2 regions of the Sphingomonas sp. GW821-FHT10F09 genome follow, and region 1 is predicted to be linked to the other one. Evidence: predicted binding sites of a transcription regulator. Region 1 holds the regulator's gene; the other holds the start of a gene.

The links. The regulator LexA, encoded in region 1, represses DNA repair genes until DNA is damaged. The targets are predictions, from matches to a motif close to GTTCCNCNCTTGTTCT.
Region 2: AC1RTO_RS10335 (LexA family protein) is a predicted target of LexA. The motif match lies at 5,690-5,705, and genes of this name have one in related genera.

Annotation. Positions count from the first base shown of each region.
Region 1 is NZ_JBXASI010000001.1:1,085,183-1,092,929, reverse strand. Features, by position in the region: gene AC1RTO_RS05190 (anthranilate synthase component I family protein) at 1-388, shown strand, start outside; gene AC1RTO_RS05185 (hypothetical protein) at 856-1,281, opposite strand; gene AC1RTO_RS05180 (anthranilate synthase component II) at 1,431-2,015, shown strand; gene trpD (anthranilate phosphoribosyltransferase) at 2,012-3,007, shown strand; gene trpC (indole-3-glycerol phosphate synthase TrpC) at 3,004-3,789, shown strand; gene moaC (cyclic pyranopterin monophosphate synthase MoaC) at 3,786-4,253, shown strand; gene AC1RTO_RS05160 (molybdopterin molybdotransferase MoeA) at 4,250-5,431, shown strand; gene lexA (transcriptional repressor LexA) at 5,489-6,172, shown strand; gene bla (subclass B3 metallo-beta-lactamase) at 6,163-7,062, opposite strand.
Region 2 is NZ_JBXASI010000002.1:477,277-485,023, reverse strand. Features, by position in the region: gene AC1RTO_RS10370 (M16 family metallopeptidase) at 1-579, opposite strand, end outside; gene AC1RTO_RS10365 (cupin domain-containing protein) at 1,397-1,717, shown strand; gene AC1RTO_RS10360 (SOS response-associated peptidase family protein) at 2,163-2,792, opposite strand; gene AC1RTO_RS10355 (hypothetical protein) at 2,792-3,016, opposite strand; gene AC1RTO_RS10350 (hypothetical protein) at 3,013-3,243, opposite strand; gene AC1RTO_RS10345 (excalibur calcium-binding domain-containing protein) at 3,286-3,567, opposite strand; gene AC1RTO_RS10340 (Y-family DNA polymerase) at 3,956-5,230, opposite strand; gene AC1RTO_RS10335 (LexA family protein) at 5,227-5,676, opposite strand; gene AC1RTO_RS10330 (cache domain-containing protein) at 5,899-6,939, shown strand; gene AC1RTO_RS10325 (hypothetical protein) at 7,188-7,388, shown strand; gene AC1RTO_RS10320 (hypothetical protein) at 7,452-7,697, opposite strand.

The DNA of each region.
Region 1 (7,747 bases):
CATGCACATCGTCTCGAACGTCGTCGGCGAACTGTCGCCCTCGGCCGACGCGATCGACGCGCTGTTCGCCGGCTTCCCGGCCGGCACGGTCAGCGGCGCGCCTAAGGTGCGCGCCTGCCAGATCATCGCCGAACTGGAGCCCGAACGGCGCGGCGCCTATGCGGGCGGCGTCGGCTATTTCTCGCCGGACGGGTCGATGGATTCGTGCATCGTGCTGCGCACCGCCGTGGTGAAGGACGGCATTGTACATTCCCAGGCCGGCGCAGGTATCGTCGCCGACAGCGTCGCCGAATACGAACAGCGCGAATGCGAGGCGAAGGCCGGCGCCATCCTCGCCGCCGCCCGCGACGCGGTCGCCCGCGCAGCAGCCGGCGGCTTCGGTCAGTAGATCGCCTGTGCGCGAGGGCGCACTGCGTGACCCGACCCATGCTTGCGGACGTTTTCAACGGCGAGACGAAGAGGCAAAGCGCGGCCTCAATGATCGGCGAAGTCTTGCAGAGCCGCGCGTGCCGCGCCTTCGGTAAGGCCTGCCCCCTCGCGGCGGTCCGCGAAACAGAAGACAATTGGGTTCACGCGGAGGCGCGGAGAACGCAGAGATGTGGCGCTTGCCGCAGCTGCGGCCTCCCCATCAAACGGTAAGGGCTAAGGCAATACTCTGCCGCAGTCGCTTCACCCGCGTCTCCGCGTACATAACAATCGATTATCGACTACGTCGTGCCGTGTCCCTCAGGGCTACCGGTCGAAAGCCGGACAACAGTAAGCCCATCATCCGATAAGTGCAGAGCGCTCAAGTCGATCAGGCGTATCCGTATCTGCATACGTCATCCGGCCACCACACGACCAAGCATACGCCCGTCAGGGAACCGTCGACTCGGCATCGCGCTGCGCACGCCGTTCGGCCGCCCACTGCCGGTTGGTCGCCAGCGCGCAGCCGCTCTGGCCGCCGCTGCCGACCGCGGAGCAGGTATCGGGCAGGCCGCCGGCGACGCGGCCGACCTGATCCGCCGTCGCGACGCGATTGCCCCAAGCCTGGTTCTGCGCCGGGATGGGCCCGCTGTCGCGGAACTGCTTGGGGATGCGATAGGGCTGGTCGAGCGTCGAGCAGATGACGATTTCCGTATCGCTGCTCTGCGGACATTTCTGGCCAGCGCCAAGGGTAACGCTCCGCACGCGCTGCGGCGGCGTTCCCGACGACGCGCCCTCCGTGGCCGGCGGGGCGGTCTGCGCACCGGCGAGGCCGGGCAGTGCGACCAGAGCGGCGAAAAGCAACGGGCGGATCATGGTAAGCATCTCCTTCGTGGGGATAACGAGCGGCCGACACCGTTGCTCCCGGTGTCACACAAGATCACATTAGCCCCCGCCACATTGCCGCAGGATTGCGAGCGCGCAACAGGCGTTGCACCGCAGCGGTCATCGGCTATGGCGTCCCCATGATCCTCGTCGTCGACAATTACGACAGCTTTACCTGGAACCTCGTCCACTACCTGATGGAGCTGGGCAGCGAGGTCGAGGTGGTGCGCAACGATGCCATTTCCGCGGGGCAGGCGCTCTCGTCGGGCGCGCAGGCGTTCCTGATCTCGCCCGGCCCGTGCACGCCGACGGAGGCGGGGGTCAGCCTCGACCTCGTCGCCGCCGCCGCCGATGCCGGCCGGCCACTGCTCGGCGTGTGCCTGGGGCATCAGGCGATCGGCCACCATTTCGGCGGCCGCGTCGAACGCGGCGGGCTGATGCACGGCAAGACCTCGCCCGTCATGCACGACGGCACCGGGCTGTTCGAGGGCCTGCCCTCGCCCTTCACCGCGACTCGCTATCACAGCCTGATCGTCAATGACGTGCCGGCCCCGCTGGTGGTCAACGCGCGTGCGGAGGACGGCAATGTCATGGGCTTCCGTCACGAAAGCCTGCCGATCCACGGCGTCCAGTTCCATCCCGAGAGCATCGCGACCGAGCATGGCCATGCGATGCTCGCCAATTTCCTGCGCATCGCCGGCATCCCGGTGAAGGAACACGCGTGACCGTCGTCACGCTGCTGCCCGATCCGGCGGCGCCGCTGTCGCGTGACAGCGCGGCGCAGGCCTTTGCCGACGTGCTCGACGCGCGCGTGTCCGAAGAGGCTATCAGCGACTTCCTGATCGCGCTGTCCGACCGCGGCGAAACCAGCGTCGAGATCGCCGAGGCGGCGCGCGCGCTGCGCGAACGGATGATCCCGATCGCGGCCCGCGCCGGTGCGATCGACGTCTGCGGCACCGGCGGCGACGGCCATCACACGCTCAACGTCTCGACCGCGGTGGCGCTGGTCGTCGCGGCCTGCGGCGTGCCCGTCGCCAAGCACGGCAACCGCGCCGCCAGTTCCAAGGCGGGCGCGGCGGACACGCTGGAGGCGATCGGCCTCGACATGGAGGTCGCCGGCGCGACCGCGGAGGGGAGCCTCGCCGACCTCGGCATCGCCTTCCTCTTCGCGGCCAACCATCATCCGGTGATGAAGCGGATCACCCCGATCCGCCGCCGCATCGGCAAGCGCACGATCTTCAACCTGATGGGTCCGCTCGCCAATCCTGCCCGCGTCACCCGCCAGCTGATCGGCATCGCACGCCCCGATTACGCCGGCCTCTATGCCGAGGCGCTGGAACAGCTGGGCACCGAACGCGCCGCGGTTATCTCCGGCGAGGAAGGGCTCGACGAACTCTCCACCGCCGGTCCCAGCCTCGCGGTCAACGTCGGCAGCGCCGACCTGCCGCGCCGCATCATGCCGGACGACGCCGGCCTGCCGCGTCACCCGCTCGCCGCGATTCGGGGCGGCGACCCCGCTTATAACGCCGCTGCGCTGCGCCGCCTGCTCGACGGCGAACGCGGCGCCTATCGCGACGCCGTCCTGCTCAACGCCGCCGCGGCGCTGGTCGTCGCGGCGCACAGCCCCTCCCTCTCCGCAGGCGCGATCGCCGCCGCCACCGCGATCGACGACGGTGCCGCGGCCGCACTGCTCGATCGCTGGATTGCCTATCGATGACCATCCTGTCCCGTATCATCGAAACCAAGCGGGCCGAGGTCGCCGCGCGCAAGGCGACGACCAGCCTCGCCGACCTCGACGCGCGCATCGCCGCCGTCACCCGGCCACGCGGCTTCCGCGCCGCGCTGGACGCGAAGCCCGGCCACGCCCTGATCGCCGAAATCAAGCAGGCAAGCCCGTCCAAGGGCCTGATCCGCGAGGATTTTGATCCGCCGACGCATGCCCGCGCCTATCAGGCGGGCGGCGCGGCGTGCCTGTCAGTGCTGACCGACGAACAATGGTTCCGGGGCCATGACGACTATCTGATCGCGGCGCGCGCCGCCTGCGACCTGCCGGTGATCCGCAAGGATTTCATGGTCGATCCGTGGCAGGCGACCGAAAGCCGCGCGATCGGCGCCGACGCCATCCTCATCATCGTGGCCGCGCTGGACGACAACCAGATGGCCGAGATCGAGGCGTCGGCGACGGATTGCGGCATGGACGTGTTGGTCGAGGTGCACGACGCGCACGAACTCGACCGTGCGCTGAAGCTCAATTCACGGCTGATCGGCGTCAACAACCGTGACCTGCGCGATTTCAGCGTCGATTTCGCGCGCACCTACGAACTCGTCGGCAAGGCGCCCAAGGGGTGCACGTTCGTCGCCGAAAGCGGCCTCGAGACGCGTGCCGACCTCGACGCGATGGCCGCGCACGGCGTCCGCTGTTTCCTGATCGGCGAGGCACTGATGCGCCAGCCGGACATCGAGGCAGCGACCCGGGCACTGATCGCGCCGGCCGCATGAGCCGCCTTACCCATCTCGATGCCGAGGGCGCCGCGCATATGGTCGATGTCGGCGACAAGGCGGTGACCAGCCGTCGCGCGGTCGCCATCGGCCATATCGCCATCGCCGCCGACGCGCTGCAGGCGATCCGCGAGGGCAGCGCGAAAAAGGGCGACGTGATCGCCGTCGCGCGCGTCGCCGGGATCATGGCGGCGAAAAAGACCGCGGACCTCATCCCGCTCTGCCACCCCCTGCCCCTTACCCGCGTGACGCTCGACCTTGTGCTCGACGACACCGGCGTCACCGCCACCGCGCTGACCGCTACCGACGGCAAGACGGGGGTCGAGATGGAGGCGCTGACCGCGGTCTCGGTCGCGCTGCTGACGATCTACGACATGGCTAAGGCGATGGACCGCGGCATGACGATCACCGGCATCCGCCTGTTGGAGAAGGCCGGGGGCAAATCCGGCGACTGGCGCGCATGACGCTGCTGCCGATCGCCGACGCACTTGCCCGCCTGCTCGCGCTCGCCGGGCCGGTCGCCGCGGAGGACGTCGCGCTCGCGGACGCGCGGGGGCGCTGGGCCGCCGCCGACATCCACGCCCGCCGCACGCAGCCAGCGACCGACCTGTCGGCGATGGATGGCTATGCAATCCGCCATGCCGATCTGCCCGGCCCCTGGACGCTGATCGGCGAGAGTGCCGCCGGACGCGCCTTTGCCGGCAGGATCGAGCCGGGCCAGACCGTGCGCATCTTCACCGGCGCCGCGATGCCCGCCGGTGCCGACACGGTGATGATCCAGGAAGAGGTTGCCGCCGACGGCACCGCGATTTGCCTGACCGGCGAAGGCCCGCCGGCTCGCGGACGCAACACCCGGCGGCGCGGGCTGGACTTCACGCAGGGCGATCCTCTGATCGCCCGCGGCGAGCGACTTACCCCCGCCCGGATCGCGGTCGCCGCGACCGGGGGCGTCGGCACGCTGGCGGTAAATCGCCGCGTCCGCGTCGCGATCTGCGCGACCGGGGACGAACTGGTCGAACCGGGGCGCGCGCACGATCCCGCCGCCCTGCCCGAATCGAATCGCGCGATGCTCGCCGCGATGCTCGCCGATCTGCCGGTTGAGCTGATCGACCTCGGCATATTGCCCGACCACCTCGACACGTTGCGTGACGCCTTCGCCGCAGTCGACGCTGACCTGCTGGTCACCACCGGCGGCGCCTCGGTCGGCGACCACGACCTCGTCCGCCCGGCACTCGAGGCCGCCGGCGGATCGATCGATTTCTGGCGGATCGCATTGCGGCCCGGCAAGCCGATGATGGCCGGGCGGATCGGCCGCACCAGCGTGCTCGGCCTGCCCGGTAACCCTGTCTCCGCCTTCGTCACCGCGACTCTGTTCGTGCGGCCGCTGATCGCGCATCTCGGCGGGGCGGCCGATCCCCATCCGCGCACCACCCACGCGATCCTCGGCGAGGACCTGCCCGCCAACGGCCCCCGCACCGACTATCTGCGTGCAGAACTGCGCGACGGGCGGGCCTTCGCCTCGACCATTCAGGACAGTTCGATGCTGCTGACGCTGGCGCGCTCGCATTGCCTGATCGTGCGTCCCGTCGATGCGCCGCCGGCGCGGGCGGGCGACTCGGCGGAAATCCTCGTCATCGCTTGACGAGAGCAGTTTCGTTCCCTAGAAGTTCCGCGTCTGTTCTGACGGGGAAGACCGCCTATGCTCACGCGCAAGCAGCACGAGCTCGTTTGCTTCATCAACGACCGGTTGGAAGAAACCGGCATCTCCCCCTCGTTCGAGGAGATGAAGGAAGCGCTCGACCTCAAGTCGAAATCCGGCGTCCATCGCCTCATCAGCGCGCTGGAGGAACGCCACTTCATCCGTCGCCTGCCCAACCGCGCCCGCGCACTCGAAGTGCTGCGGATGCCGGAGCGGTCGGAGCGCAAGGTCGCGCCCCCCGTACCGACGCCGTCGCCGACGAAGGCCGGCAACGTCCGCGCGGCCGCCTCGCCCGCCAATGACGTGATCGAGATCCCGTTGCACGGCCGGATCGCCGCGGGCGTGCCGATCGAGGCGTTCGAGGGCAGCTCGATGCTCGCCGTGCCAGCGGCATTGCTCGGCTCGGGCGAACATTATGCGCTAGAAGTGTCGGGCGATTCGATGGTCGAGGCCGGCATCCTCGATGGCGATTACGCGTTGATCCGGCGGACCGAGGTGGCGCGGGACGGCGAGATCGTCGTCGCGCTGATCGACGATGCCGAGGCGACGCTCAAATACTTCCGCCGCGAGGGCGCGATGATCCGGCTTGACCCGGCCAACCGCTCCTACGAGCCGCAGCGCTACGTCCCGTCGCACGTTCGGGTGCAGGGCCGGTTGTCGGGTATCCTCCGCCGCTACGATTGAGGCGAACGGCGCTGCTCCGCCAGCGCGCGTTCGAAGGAGGTGCGGGCGTCGGCGACCATTCGCGGCAGGGCGGTGCGATCGACGAAGCTCGTCGGATTGCCCGCCCGCTGCGCCTCGCGCCTTGCCGCGAGGTCGAACAGCTCGGCATGATAGCTCAGCACCACGTCGGCATGCATCGTGGCGAGCCGGCGGAACGTGCCGCGGAACTGCGCGACCGCTGCGGTATCGTGCGGCGGCCTGCCGGGGACCGGGTCGGCAGGGTCGGGGCGGGTGACGAGCCGCCGGCCGGCGACGCTGAGGCTCGACACGAACAGCACGTCGAGCGGCTTGCCTCGCTCGCTGGTGCGCAGGCTCCAGGTGGTTGCGCCGTCGGTATGTCCCGGGGTCAGATGCGCGACGAGGCGCGTTTTGCCGACGGCGATCGTCGCGCCGTCGGGGATCGTCATCGACGGACGCACCGGCGGAAAGCCGCTGATGTCCGTTCGGTCGATGGTGCGCCCCGCGATCAGGTCGGCACGATCGCCCGCGCTCACCACGACCCGTGCCCCGCTCGCCCGCTGAAGCGCGGCGAGGCCGCCGGCATGATCGACATGGCTATGGTTGTTGAGCAGGTAACGGATATCGTGCAGCCGGAAACCGAGGCGCCGGATGTTCGCGGCGATGAGCGGCGCACTCTCCGGTAACGCCCCGTCGATCAGCACCAGCCCGGCGGGATCGGCGATCAGGAACGACGACAGCCCCGCCGTCCCGACATAAAAAACGTTGCCGACGATACGGAACGGCGCAGCGGGCGCATTCCACAGCCGCCGCTGCGCGGCATCCTGCGCCCCGGCCGGCGCTGCGACCGAAAGGCTCGCCAGTGCGGCGGCGAGAATGGCGAGATGCTTCATCGTCTGTCCCGTATCATAGCCGCGACCCACCGCATATCCGCCGGATCGCGACCATACTCAAGGATGCCCCGCAGGCAGCGAATCGTCATTGCGAGTGCAGCTAAGCGATCCACGGCGTCCCGATCCGCCTCTGGGTTGCTTCGCTGCGCTCGCAAAGACGACGATGTGTGACGTCCGGTCTGTCCCCGTCGGTGTAATACGCGTTACCTTACACCCGTGCTGAGATTCGCATTCGATAGCATGGATCGCTCTCCGTAACCCTCAGCGTCACGCTCAGGCTGGCGGGAGCGCATACCCACCAGCCACCGGATATAGCGGAACCGGTAGCGCCCCAGAAGATCCCCCTGCCCCCCCGAATGACGCACGTTTACCGTCGCCTGCGACCGTCCGACGCCCCCACCGCGCCTCATCGAGAGCACACTCAGGCACACAGCTGGGTCTCTCGAACCATCATCGCGAGCGCCGCAAAGCAATCCCGGACGTCCTGAGCTCGGCTCTGGATTGCTTCGCCGCGCCCGCAAGGACGACGGTGGGGTGACGTCCGGTCTGTCTTCGTCGGGGCAATATGCGTCGCCCTACACCCGTCCTGAGGTTCGCATTCGATGTCACGCCCGGGCAGGCGGAAGCGCATATCCACCAGCCTACCGGACAAAGCTTAGCGGTAGCGCCCACGGGATCCCCCTGC
Region 2 (7,747 bases), on a different contig from region 1:
TGGATCCGCAGGCTGCCAGTCTCCGAAACGCTTTTCGATGATTGCCCTCATGACGTCGGGTTTCACGTTGCCGACGATGACGATCATCATGTTTTTGGGACGGTAGAGACGTTGATAAAGGGCGCGGATGGTGTCGACGCTCGCGACCGGCACATCGTCCGAGTTCTGCGCGTCGATCACGTCGTTCGGCGAGCCGGGTGCGATGGCGGCGATGTAGCTGGCGTAGATGTCGTTCCCGGCCTTTTTATCGGCCATTTCCCGCATGACTTCGCCGCGCGAGGCGTCGACTGCATCCGCGCGAAGGGTCATCCCCGTGGCGGCATCCCTGAACAGGGTCAGCAACACATCGATGTCATTTGGAGCCGTTGTCTTGGTCGAGAGATAGTAATTGGTCTCGCGCCATGACGTGGAGCCTGCATTCGGTGCCGGCAACGTCAGCTGGATGCCGATGCGCTTCAAATGATCCAAGTCGTCCGGGGCGGCGACCGTCGGACTATGAAACGCGATATGTTCGATCAGATGCGCCAGTCCTCGTTCGCCGGGCCGACGTTCGACGATGAAGCCGCCCTCGTTGCGCATAAGCAGCGCGACGCCAGGCTCCCGGCCTTGCCGTGGCAAGATCGCAAACCTCACGCCATTCGCAAGACGTCCGATCGAGGGAGTTCCCCAATCGGAAGCCGGTACGTCCTTGGGTTCTGCGCTGCCCCTACCAAGAGGGGATGCCCTATCTTGGGTGAGTCCGGGGGAAGAGAATGCGAGCACAGGAGCGAGGATCGAAAGTAGCACCGATTTGCCGTTGTTTCGCATGTACGCCTCTCGACTTGGCTGACCGTCTGCTTGGTGCCACCACCAGCACGCAGGATCATGAGTGTGCGTTCTTTGAGGCAGAATGGTGACTGGTACTTCGCGCACGCGACGCTGATCGACTTTCCCGTTTGGGAAGGTTTAGAGGGACAGCATCGGCGAGCTCGGGCTCCAGATGCCTCCCGATCCAGCCGTTTTCCCAAAACCTTTTCCCGATTGTATTTTCCCGAAACGGCCCGTCGGAGATGGAAAAACGGGACCGCCGCAAGAAGTTGAAACGGCTTGCTCCGGGATGCCGCGCCGATATGCTAACAGGGCAAACGACGGATCGGTCTTGCTCGTCAGTTTGAGACGGCGACGACCCACAAGTCGCCGTCCAGGCGGCTGACTGCGCTGCCCGGAAGCAGACGCTTGTTCAGCGGTGCAATTGCATCGATGGTTCAATGCCTCTCCTCCCCACCGCCATCGTTGACGCCGCCCAAGCGAGAGGAATCGCCGTGACGATATTCAACAAGGACATGATTCAGCTGACCACCAAGAACGAGCTTGGCAAAAGGAAGTGTACCGCGACGCCAAGGTCCAAATCGTTCTGATGAGTATCCCCGCCGGCGAGGAGATCGGCATGGAGACTCATTCTGCCGACCAGACTACCTTCATCGTCGAGGGCGAAGCGCAGGTGACGATCGACGGCAGCCATACCAAGGCCGGTCCCAACCACCTCGTGGTTGTTCCTAAGGGCGCTGAGCACAACATCGTCAACAAGGGCTCGTCGGCGCTCAAGCTTTACTCGGTTTACGCCCCACCCGCAGAGCCAGAAGGCGCCGCGTTCCGGACCAAAGAGGAGGCCGAGGAGGCGGAGAAAGGTCTGCTGAGCAAGCTAGCGGAAAAGGCCAAGGACGCCGTGTCAGGCTGATCGCGAGAACGTCGGCGTGCCGCTGTCGCCGCGCAGCCAAACCTCAGCGCGGCAGCGATATCTCACCGCCGACACCAATGCCGCGCAGCGGCTTCGTGCTGTGGGCGTGAGCAGACATCAAATTAAGCTGAGTTAGCCGTTAGCCCGAATGAATGCGCTGGGCCTGTAAGTTGATCCGCAGGCCACCAGCATTGAACTATCGCTGAGTTACGCCCTATTCTTGCACCATCGTACCGGCCAGTACTTGCGCTTTCGCAGCCGCGTGCCGCGGCCAAAGCTGTGCGGATGGCCTTGCCCGAAACTCTACCTCTTGGCTGACGTACCAAGGTGGGATTCCCGACCCGATCCGTCATGGCATGCCCGTTGCTCGCCACTGCCGGCATGGTCATGGTCGAACAACGCTCTGCCCGGTTGCTCGTCACTCCCGCCGGCAGGGCGACCATTATCAGTCGCTAGCCGTTCTCGTCGGAAACACCGGGCCGCGCACCGTCATTTTGTCGGCCGGGTAAGGCTGCTGGAGCGCCACCACGTCGTCGTAGCTGCCGCGGAGCCATCGATCCCAATCCGCCTCGTGCAGGATGGCGATCATCGCCTTCGGATGGATCGGCGTGACAAGCTCGTTCGGGTTACAGGTGACCATCGTGAACCCCGCCCCCTTCACAGTCTGCTGCCAGAACCCCGCGACAGCGAATACCGGCTGATCCGGCACGTCGAACCACATCTCGCCTTTGATGGGCGGGCCATCACCAACCTTGTGCTTGTCGGGCGTCCACTCGCAGAACTCGGTCAGCGGCACGAGGCACCGATTGTGCGGTTCGGCAGCCAGTCGCCGCCACTGGGGCAGGCTCAGGTTGCGGACGTTGGTCATCGGCCAGGCCGCGCCACCGCCGAGCACGTCCCACAGCATGAGGTCGACAGCACGCCGACCGTTCTCATCCCGAACGATGAACGCCTTGCTCTTCGGGAACAGCTCGACCGGGTCCTTGTTTGGCCGGACCACGTCCTGAGCCCAGCTGGCGCCGAAGCGCTCGAACAGCGTCTCTGGTTCACTCGACAGGCGGGCACGGTTACACATCAGGCATCGATCTCGTCATCCTCATCTGCGGAGGATGTCAGTCCCCGTGCGGCCAAAGCGTCCTTCAGCTGACGTTGGATAGTCGAGCCATTCAGATGACCATGGACACCGTCGTGCCCTTCGGCAGTGAGTTGCGTGCGAATGTCCGCGACGGAATGGCACGCGCCGGACCGAGCGAGTTGGAATGCCCGCTCGATCGTGCCGATCTCGTTGTCCTTGCTCATGCCCGGCCTACCTTGTCGATCTCGGTCAACAGCCTTGTGCGCTCGGCGTTTGCTTGCGCCTCCGCCTGCCGCTCTGCCTCGGCACGGTCGGCATATCCGTCTGCCAAGTCCTCATGCGCGGTACGCGCCATGCAGGCGGCGTCTTCGGCGGCGGCTCGCTCATCCGCTTCTCGCTGGCGCAGATATTCAATGTTATCCGATTCTTGAGTCGGTTCGCCGTTCGTCATGGGGAGCTTATGCGGAGGCCCGGCGAAAACGTCGAGCGCCGACTACTCGCACCCGACCCCATCGCCATCCCGATCGAGCTTGCGAGAATAGCCAGGCTGCCCCGATCGCACCGGCGCAGCGCCGGCGGCCCGCGCCGCAGCGCAATTGGCATAGTAGGAGGCACCACCGCCCCCTCCGGCGTAGGCATAGCTCGCGCCCGACCGGATGCGACGGGCTTTTGTCGAACCATAGTTTCGGCTGTAGCCGCCTCCGCGGCCCCGGCGGGCGTCAGCTTCTTCAGCGATTGCCACCGTGACGAAAATCGCCGCGGTCGCGGCCACCATCAAGTTCAGCACAACCGCCCCCTGCGATCATCGATTCGTTTGGTGAGTATTCCTGACCTGCCTGTCAGAGTCGACCGGCCAAACAGCGTCTGGTGCTACCTGTTGCGGGCTGGGCTTTTGCGCGCATCGCGCATGTTGCGCATTTCGGCGCCGATCACCGTCAGGTTGGCAGCAATAAAACCGGACATAGCGACGTAGAATGCCATCGTGCTTCTCCCTTCGCCAACATGGCTGCTTGCGATGGGTGTATCGTTGGTCGAGGAGAGGTTGACGCCGTGTGAGCAACGGGCCGCCGATCTGTGATCCTGCGGCGATCTGTGCATTCCCTGAGGTCATTATCGACGCTGCTGCGGTAATCGAGGGCGCGTAGACCAAGGGTGGGCAGAGTTCAGCTCGATGCCTTCACCGTCGGCACCTCGGCAATGCTGGTCGTCCATGCCGGCGAGCGGTTCTCCGAGCGCAGCTTCCATTCGCGCCTGAATCCCTGCGATGCCGTCACAGCGGTCCACTTACCGAACCTGCCGTTGATCTCGTCCAGGGCGCTCATCAACCGATCGCGCTTGCCCGTGTCGTCCTCGAACAACGTTCGTGGTCGCATGTCCGCGGCGACAAGGTCGTCGAGCATAATGCCCGCCTTCGTGTACGCGTAACCGTCTCGCCACGCCCGTTCAGCGCCACGACGGGCGGCGGCGATCAGCTCAAGGCTGTCATTCGTCATCGGGTGCAGGGTCACCGTGCGCGATCCTGCGTATTGCGGCCGGTCGGGCTTGTGACGGTTGGTGTGGAAGAAGGCGGTTAGCCTGGCGGCGACGAGGCCATGCTCCCGCAACTTCTCGCCAGCGCGCAGGGCATATTGGCTGAGCGCGCCCATCAGCCCGTCGAACGTGGTCACCGGTGTCCCGAAGGACCGCGTCACGGCCATGCCCTTGCGCTGGGGCGCGACCATCTCGACGGCGGCCGACGGGACACCGCGCAGCTCGGCGACAAGACGTTCGAGCACAACTGTGCCAACCGCGCGCGCCTGCTTCATCGGCATGTCGCGGAGTGTCCCGGCAGTGGTGATGCCGAGGTCCGTCAGCTTGCGGGCCGTGGCACCGCCAACGCCCCAGACATCCCCGACCGGGAAGGCATGCATCACCTCATGCCGGACGCCGTCGTCGCGGAGATCAGCCACCCCGTTGAAGCCGGGGCTCGTCTTGGCAGCCGCGTTGGCCAATTTCGCCAGCGTCTTGGTGTTCGCTATGCCCACACACGTCGGAATCGTCGTCCATCGGCGAACCTGATCCCGCATCTCGTGGGCATGTGCGACAAGATCGCGATCCTCGAAGCCGGCGAGGTCGAGGAAGGTCTCGTCGATCGAATAGATCTCGAAGTCGCGGGCGAACGCCTCGCAGGCGGCGATCACCCGACGCTGCATGTCGCCATAGAGCGTGTAGTTCGACGACAGGACCCGGATATGGTGCGCCTTCACCTTGTCGCGCAGATGATGGATCGGATCACCCATCTTGATGCCCAGCGCCTTCGCCTCGGCCGATCGAGCTATGGCGCAGCCGTCGTTATTGGAAAGAACGATCACCGGCACACCGACAAGGCTGGCGTCGAACGCCCGCTCGCAGGAGACATAGTAGTTGTTGCAGTCGATCAGCGCGATCGGCGTAGTCATGCCATCTTGCGGGCGACACCCACCACGACGCCCCAGATCTCGACATGCTCATCGACCAGGATGTGCGAATAGCCCTCTGCCTCAGGAATCAGCCAGTGCCGACCGTCCATGTGGCGCAGGCGCTTCAGCGTGCGGTCGCCATGCACCAGCGCCACGACGATGGCACCAGATCGCGGCGTCTTCGCGCGGTTCACGACGATGAGGTCACCGTCGTTAATCCCGGCGCCCGCCATCGACTGACCATCCACCCGCATGATGTAGCTGGCGGCAGGATGTTCCACCAACCAGGCGCCGAGGTCGATCGGCTCTTCCATGTCGTCCTGGGCAGGCGACGGAAAGCCGGCAGGCGTGCGGCACAGGAAGAACGGCACCTCGCGCGGCACCAGTTCGTACGGAATTTCGTGCAGCCGCAACGTGTTCATCTCGATTCCCTCGGTCGCGCGCATTGTAACGCTCCCAAGAACGAAAGAGGAACACGGAATCTGACGCGGTTCGTCGCATGATCGAATTTGTAGCTGTGAATGCGCTGCCGCTCTCGCTGAAGCTAAAGGGCCTTTACCGGAACCGTGGTACACGTGCCCCCGCCATTGGGATGGCGGTGCAGCGGATAGATAACCGTCGCTTAACCACCTAGACGGTATCAGAATGGACCTGTCGGAAAGTTGGTCATGCCGCGTCGTATTCGCTCTTTGTTACAATCGCTGAGCAACGAAGTGACGGCTCATGCGACCAAAGCGGAAACGATTGCCGGACAGACAAACCTACTGGCGCTGAATGCGACGATCGAGGCGGCGCGCGCCGGCGATGCCGGCAGGGGCTTTTCTGTCGTGGCGCAGGAAGTAAAAAATCTTGCTGGGCTGGCGAAGACATCTGCTTCAAGTTTCCGTGATGAAGTGCTCGCTTACCTTCAACATGGAACCATCATTGCAGACGAGCTTGCCCGCGACATCGAAGGTGGCCGGCTCGCCGATCTCGCACAATCTATTGCTGATACCCTCGCCCGCACCTTATACGACCGCTCAATCGACATAAGGATGCTAGCCACAGACTATTGCGTGTCCGAGGCCTTGATGCTCAATCACGCGTCGGAACGAGCCGAGGCAAGAGCTTTGAGCCGATTGCGCGCGCTCCTGCAGTGTTCCCCATATTTCCTGAACGCCTTTGTCGTGGATGCCGAAGGTGACGTCGCGGTGTGCGCGCATGACAATGCTGCCGTCCGAGCCGTGAACTTCAAGGGCTATGTGCAGTATCAGCGGGTCATGGCTGCGCCACCGCAGGTCGACTGGATGACCGATGAAGTCTGGAAAAACCCCTGGTCGAACGACAGAAAGGTGCTGGTATATGTAGCGCCGGTCCGCATGGACGGAGCTACAATCGGGGCGTGTTATCTGGAGTACGACTTTGAGGGCCAAGTCGCCGGCATGATGAAAGTCGTGAACCGCGCGGCGGGCAACGCGGTCGCTTCAATTATCGACTCGATAGGTCGGGTGGTCGCGACGACTGGCAAATATCAATACCACGAGCGCTATCCACACAGGATCGACGGGACCGTGGCGTCCGAATCCATGGATGGCCTGAACATCGCACACGCTGCAATAAAGGCAGAGTACGGCATCAGCGGACTCGATCTGCAATGTGTCATTGAAGAGCACGTCGCTACGGAACAAGAGATAGCTCAGACGTTGCTCGGGAGAGCCCGCGCCAGTTGACGACGAGAGGTATTGGGACTGCAGCACCCCGCACGATGGTCAAAGAAACGGGCGGGGTGCCGGCCACCGGAATGGTGGCAGTCAGCGTTTGCCAATATTGCGCATCAGCCTCCAATTCTAAAATCCTATCGAACGCATCGAGGGGATCGATCAATACGAGCTCACCCGTTTCGGACATGACGTGATCGTCATTTGACGTGGTGCAGACGGAAACGCAGCATTGATCAGCCCGATCTCCGGGCGGGAGGATGTCGATGCGCAAACTTCTATTCGCCGCGGCCAGCGTGGGCCTGCTGGCGACCGCCACACCGTCGATTGCCGCACCGTGCAAGGACGCGAAAGGCAAGTTCATCAAATGCCCGCCCAAGGCGCCGATGAAAGCGACGCGGTGCAAGGCCGCCAATGGGAAGTTCGCCAAGTGCGGCACGCCCGGCGCCAAGCCGATCTGAATCCCAAGATACGGATGGTCCACGGTTCGCGCGGATCAGCCGTTCGCAGGAGATGAGCTGGACCTAGCTCTTGGCGGTGAGTGGCACCGAAGCACGAGCTGGGGGCCGCGACGCGCTCTGTTCGCCACGGTCGACCTGTGCAGCCTGCCGCGTGTCGTATAGCCGACGTAGGATCATTGCGAGATCGCGCTCAGTCAGCTGCGACGCCGGATCGATCACTGCGCCTTCAGGCAGCGGTTCGACGAACGCCGCTAACCGATTGCAGGCCGCACCAAGGTCGGGATCGAAGGTGTCATCGAAGGCAGCCATCGATTGAATTTATGCCTTATGCTAACGTTTGCAAGATCATAGATCGTTGG